Ketobacter alkanivorans: one gene and its partner. The protein of the gene in region 2 interacts with the protein of the main gene of each other region in a pairwise test. Links are inferred from orthologs where the notes say so. Each region holds a gene or a part of one and is shown on either strand. Other genes may lie near its edges.

Region 1 (3,229 bases), 2.5 Mb from region 2 along the record:
CTCCATGGCGCACCGAGCCCGATTCGGCGCGATCCCCCAGGGCGAGCCCCAGTGCATCAATCATGATGGATTTACCGGCCCCGGTTTCTCCGGTGATCACCGTGAGTTTGTTGGGGATGTGTAGATCCAGCTGTTCGACAATGGCGAAGTTGCTTATGGTGATGTGTGTGAGCATGATTGGACGTGTTCGCGCCTGTTTGATCCGGGTGAGTGACCCATATTAGAGAAAATGGCGGCTTGTCGCCATCGGGAAAGCCGCGCTAGAATCAAAAAATGTTGCTGCAATTCAATCATATGACAGGACCTTGATGCGAGCCAAAATAGACCGTGCGGAAGAGGTGCTGAAAGCGCTGGTTGAGCGCTACATTCAGGATGGCGAGCCAGTGGGCTCAAAAGCCATTGCGCAGGCTATGGTCAACTCCGCCAGCCCCGCCACAATCCGTAATGTAATGGCCCAGCTGGAGCAGCGGGGGCTGATCCATTCTCCCCATACTTCTGCCGGGCGGGTGCCCACGCAGTTGGGGTACCGCATGTTTGTGGATACTCTGCTGACGGTGTCATCGCCGGGGGCTGATAACGTTGATCAGGTGAAAAAGCGCCTGTTGCCGGACAAAACGCCACAGGAATTAATGGAGGAGGCGTCTGAAGTCCTGTCCGATCTTACCTCCATGGCGGGCATTGTTATGGTGCCCAAGAGTGATCGCTCCAGCTTGCGACAGGTGGAGTTTCTGCCGCTGGAGGGCAATCGGGTGCTGGTGATTCTGGTGCTCAATGACCGCGAGGTGCAGAACCGCATCATTACCACCAGCCACCGCTACAGCGAATCGGAGCTGCAGGAGGCAGCCAACTATCTGAATCAGCACTTTATTGGTAATGCGCTGGGGCGGATTCGCGACAGTTTGCTGTGCTCCATGCAGGATGACAAAGTCCGCATGGATTCGTTGATGCAGACAGTGATTGAGGTGGCATCCCAGAGTTTTCAAAGCCCCAATGAATCGGAATGTGTGGTGTCTGGCCAGTCGAATCTGCTGGGTATGGTGGATCATCAGGGGGTTGATCGCCTGCGGGATCTGTTTGATGCCTTCCAGCGCAAACGGGATCTGCTGGATCTTATGGATCATTGTGTTAAAGCAGACGGTGTGCAGATCTTCATCGGGCAGGAGTCCGGCTACCATATGCTGGATGAATGCAGTCTGGTGTCCTCTACTTATGGCACCGAGGATGAGGTGCTGGGAGTGCTGGCGGTGATCGGCCCTACCCGTATGCCCTACCAGAAAGTTATCCCCATGGTTGATTTGACTGCAAAAATTCTCAGTGCGGCCTTGAAGCCTGCCAATTAATCCCCATATAGCTCTCAAATTTTTACGACTATCTGGCTCTGTCTGGCAGGGCTTAAGGTAAGTTTTTGTTTTATTTGGAGAATTCTTTATGTCCAATGATGAAGCGACGCGCCCCCAGGAACCCCAGGAAGAAGAGCAAATCCAGGCAGCGGAGCCGGAAGCGGTAGAGCAGGCAGCGGATTCAGCTGAAGCCACTGAAAATTTGGAAGCGCCCACAGTCGAATCCCTGTTGGAAGAAGTTGCCGCGTTGCAGGCCAAAATCAATGATCAGTCTGAGTCGGTGTTGCGGGCTCAGGCCGAGATGCAGAACGTGCGCCGTCGTGCCGAGCGGGATGTGGAGAATGCTCACAAGTTCGCGCTGGACAAGTTTTCCTCGGATCTGTTGCCTGTGATCGACAGCCTGGAGCGAGCCCTGGATGCGGCAGATAACCTGGAGGACGAGGTGGTTAAGGGGATGCGCGACGGGGTCGAGCTGACTCTGAAGATGTTTGTGGACACCTTGAGTAAACACGGTGTAGAGCAGATCTGCCCAATGGGCGAGCCCTTCAATCCTGAGTTGCATCAGGCGATGTCCATGGTGCCTAACCCCGATATGGAGCCTAACTCCGTTATGGCAGTGATGCAGAAGGGTTATGTGCTGAAAGGTCGATTGGTGCGCCCCGCCATGGTGGTGGTGTCTAAAGCCGGTTGATCTGCGGGGTGAGCGGTTTGCAGCAGGAACATTGCAGAACCCTTGAAAAGATGGCGTCAGTCCCCATCTAGGTAACCAGACACAGGGTGAGGCTAATACAGCCAATCCCTCGAACACAGTAATTAAACAGTTTTTTAAACATTAAACGGGCTATAAGCCCGCACCGAGCGAATCAGCGGAGAGTTAAAATGGGTAAAATTATCGGCATCGACCTGGGTACAACCAACTCGTGCGTAGCGGTAATGGAAGGCGACAAGCCCAAGGTTATCGAGAACAGCGAAGGTGATCGTACCACCCCGTCCATCATTGCTTATAACGAAGATGGAGAAATCCTGGTGGGGCAATCCGCTAAGCGTCAGGCGGTAACCAACCCACATAACACCATGTACGCAGTGAAGCGTCTGATTGGTCGCAAGTTCACTGACGACGAGGTGCAGAAAGACCTCAAGCGCGCCCCATTCAAAATCATCAAGTCCGATAATGGTGATGCTTGGGTAGAAGCGCAGGGCAAGAAAATGGCGCCTCCTCAGGTGTCTGCGGAAATTCTGAAAAAGATGAAGAAAACCGCAGAAGACTATCTGGGCGAGCCAGTAACCGAGGCGGTAATCACTGTACCGGCCTACTTTAATGACAGCCAGCGTCAGGCCACTAAAGATGCCGGCCGCATCGCTGGTTTGGATGTCAAGCGTATCATCAACGAGCCTACCGCAGCGGCCCTGGCCTACGGTATGGATAAAAAACGTGGCGACTCCGTGGTAGCGGTTTACGATCTGGGTGGTGGTACGTTCGATATCTCCATCATCGAAATCGCTGAAGTGGACGGTGAGCACCAGTTTGAAGTGCTGGCCACCAACGGTGATACCCATCTGGGTGGTGAAGATTTTGATTTGCGCCTGATCGAGTATCTGGCCGATGAATTCAAGAAAGATTCCGGTATCGATCTGCACAACGATCCTTTGGCTCTGCAGCGTCTGAAAGAGTCTGCCGAGAAAGCCAAGATCGAACTGTCTTCCAGTCAGCAGACTGAAGTGAACCTGCCTTATATCACTGCCGATGCCTCTGGCCCGAAACACTTGAACATCAAGCTGACCCGCGCCAAGTTGGAATCACTGGTTGAGAAAATGGTGGTGGACTCGCTGAAGCCTTGTGCTACAGCATTGAAAGATGCCGGTTTGAAAGCGTCTGACATCAACGAGGT
Region 2 (3,307 bases):
TGATTCGCTTCACCGAAGACAACCCTGAAGACTTTCACTTTTTGGAGCTTCAGGATCACGCCCCCTACCTGGATGACGCCAGCCGACAATTGGAACTGGAGGTGCTCGCCCCCATCAGTCTGTTCTGCATCGAATACGGCCGCAAAGGGCTATTCAAGAGCCTGCCTGCGGACGCCATGATGGCCATGATCTGGGGGGCATTCGTCGGCTTGATGAAAGCTGGCAAATTGGGCTATGCCCGACTCAACCACAGCGTGCTGCGGCAGGCAGAGGAGGTGTGCTGGCAGATGCTGCTGAAATGAGCGCAGCCCACCCCACGCTATCGACTCACCACAACACAACTCGCAAACATAAAGAGGGACATCATGACCACAATAACCGCATCAACCATTTCCGATGATACTCTGCACCTGGATCAGCTATCGTCCATGCAGGTTGACGAGCTGGACTCGCTCTACCGCCAAGGCACCCTCCCCTCCAGCTTTAACACACTGAACGGCACTCCCAAAGGGCGCATGCTGGCCATTCGAACCCTGGATCAAACACCCCTGTTTGGCCCTATCAGCCTGCTGAGCAAAGCCAAAGTATTTCCATGGGAAGGCAAAAGCTTTAACGCCACCAGCGATTGCACTGGCACAGGCATCAACCGCATCAATCTGACCCTGCTAAAACAACAGTGGTTTCCCTTTAATACTCGCGTGGAGCCATCGGTAATCGACGGCAAGGACTGCATCTATCTGGATTATGACCTACCAGAAAACCCATGGTTTGTGCGCAAAATACGTGATGAGCTACGGGAGGTATCGCCAGGCTTGTTCCTTGGCCCTGCCATGTGGAAAACCGGAGATAACGAGGCAGCGCTGGTGCTGTGGTTTGCCATCGACACCACTCAGTAAGTAAACAGCAGGCAAAAAAAAGCCCCACTCAATTGAGCGGGGCTTTTTTATATCAGCGTATAAGCGCCGGGGGAATGATTACATCATGCCGCCCATGCCACCCATTCCGCCCATGCCGCCCATATCAGGCATGCCACCACCTGCACCTTCTTTCTCTGGCAGATCAGCAACCATTGCTTCGGTTGTGATCATCAAACCAGCGATAGAGGCAGCAGCTTGCAGCGCTGAACGGGTTACTTTGGCAGGGTCAAGAATACCCAACTCGATCATGTCACCGTACTCGCCAGTGGCAGCATCGTAACCGAAGTTGCCGGAGCCGCTTTTCACTTTGTCGACGACTACGGATGCTTCGGCACCAGCGTTAGACGCGATTTGGCGAATAGGGGCTTCCATAGCGCGCAGCGCCAATTGAATACCAGCGGTCTGATCTTCGTTAGCACCTTCCAGAGAGGAGATGTTGGACAGCGCGCGAACCAGCGCCACACCACCACCAGGAACCACACCTTCTTCAACCGCAGCACGGGTAGCGTGCAGAGCATCTTCAACGCGGGCTTTCTTCTCTTTCATTTCAACTTCAGAGCCAGCACCTACCTTGATTACGGCAACACCGCCAGCCAGTTTGGCTACGCGCTCTTGCAGTTTTTCTTTATCGTAATCGGAAGTGGCTTCTTCGATCTGCTGACGAATCTGCTTAACACGAGCCTGGATTTCAGCTTCAACACCGGCACCGTCCACTACAGTGGTGTTTTCTTTGGTGATGGAGATCTTCTTGGCAGTACCCAGATCATCCAGAGTAGCGCCTTCCAGAGACAGACCCACTTCTTCAGAAATCACAGTACCACCGGTCAGGATAGCGATATCCTGCAGCATGGCTTTACGACGATCGCCGAAACCAGGTGCTTTTACCGCAGCAATCTTCACGATACCGCGCATGTTGTTCACTACCAGAGTAGCCAGTGCTTCGCCTTCAACGTCTTCAGCGATGATCAGCAGAGGCTTGCCGGACTTGGCAACGGCTTCCAGGATCGGCAGCAGGTCACGAATGTTGGAGATTTTCTTATCAACCAGCAGGATGTATGGGCTTTCCAGCTCAACACTCATTTTTTCCTGGTTGTTGATGAAGTAAGGAGACAGGTAACCGCGATCGAACTGCATACCTTCCACTACGTCCAGTTCGTTTTCCAGACCACTGCCTTCTTCAACAGTGATAACGCCTTCTTTGCCCACTTTTTCCATCGCTTCAGCGATGATGGTGCCCACAGACGTGTCGCTGTTGGCAGAGATGGTGCCTACCTGAGCGATGGCTTTTGAATCTTCACAAGGAATAGACATGCCTTGCAGTTCAGCAACGACCGCAGAAGTCGCTTTATCAATGCCACGCTTCAGATCCATTGGGTTCATGCCAGCAGCAACGGCACGCAGGCCTTCGCTAACAATGGCCTGAGCCAGAACAGTTGCAGTAGTGGTACCGTCACCGGCTGCATCATTGGCTTGGGAAGCAACTTCCTTAACCATTTGAGCGCCCATGTTTTCGAACTTGTCTTCCAGCTCGATTTCTTTCGCTACGGAAACACCGTCTTTGGTGATGGTGGGAGCACCGAAGGCTTTGTCCAACACAACGTTACGACCTTTGGGGCCCAGCGTTACCTTAACCGCATCCGCCAGGATGTTGATGCCCTTAACCATTTTGACGCGGGCGGCGTCACCGAATTTAACTTCTTTAGCAGCCATGATTGTATCCTTTAGAATTCGTTAGTTTCTTCAATGAGTGAAATGTGGCGGAGGCTTAGCCTTCCAGAACACCAAAGATTTCGTTTTCGCCCATGATCAACAGCTCTTCACCGTCGATTTTTACGGTGCTACCGGCGTATTGACCGAAGATAACTTTGTCACCAGCTTTTACATCCAGAGGGCGAACTTCGCCAGTCTCTGATACTCGACCAGGACCCACAGCCAGCACTTCGCCTTGAGAAGGCTTTTCAGTGGCGGAACCGGGCAGAACGATACCACCTGCGCTTTTAGTTTCCTCTTCAACACGACGAATCACGACGCGATCATGTAAAGGACGGATATTCATGAGTTTTTTATCTCCCAATTAACCTTGATGTTGGCCAAGTAGCTAGCCAGGTTGATACAACGATTAGAGCGATACCAGTTATTAGCACTCTCAATCCAAGAGTGCTAATAATAGTGCCGCGAAAACTTCCGTCAAGAGCTCAGATTACCTTTCCGGGCACATTGTCGGCGATGCCCCATAACTGGGGCTGCGAAGAGTGATTTCAAGGGGCTGATCGAACTTTTTTTATAAAAATCAGTGAATACTGGTGAAGAAAGCAGCAGTTTTTAAGGGGTTTCGTCTTTTTTCTCCACTTCGCCTTCGATTACGAAATGGCCTTGACGATCTTCGTAGA

What was found. Proteins that work in one complex are often made in the same cells at the same time.
Region 1: the proteins of groL (region 2) and grpE interact in binary tests that used the Escherichia coli proteins (3 or more experiments, as listed by UniProt). The link is inferred for Ketobacter alkanivorans from one-to-one orthologs.

Annotation. Positions count from the first base shown.
Region 1 is NZ_CP022684.1:1,610,269-1,613,497, reverse strand. What follows is about bases 255-3,229. They hold grpE (nucleotide exchange factor GrpE), read left to right. Parts: upstream 255-1,428; coding sequence 1,429-2,031; downstream 2,032-3,229. Other genes in these bases: dnaK (molecular chaperone DnaK), read left to right, coding at 2,184-3,229; hrcA (heat-inducible transcriptional repressor HrcA), read left to right, coding at 309-1,340. In the rest of the region: DNA repair protein RecN, read right to left, coding at 1-175. UniProt on the Escherichia coli protein: Participates actively in the response to hyperosmotic and heat shock by preventing the aggregation of stress-denatured proteins, in association with DnaK and GrpE. It is the nucleotide exchange factor for DnaK and may function as a thermosensor.
Region 2 is NZ_CP022684.1:4,117,024-4,120,330, reverse strand. Bases 302-3,134 are described here. They hold groL (chaperonin GroEL), read right to left. Parts: upstream 2,628-3,134; coding sequence 975-2,627; downstream 302-974. Other genes in these bases: Kalk_RS17675 (co-chaperone GroES), read right to left, coding at 2,683-2,973; Kalk_RS17685 (hypothetical protein), read left to right, coding at 366-896; Kalk_RS17690 (TetR/AcrR family transcriptional regulator), read left to right, coding at 302-302. Outside these bases: more of Kalk_RS17690, read left to right, coding at 1-301; Kalk_RS17670 (FxsA family protein), read right to left, coding at 3,240-3,307.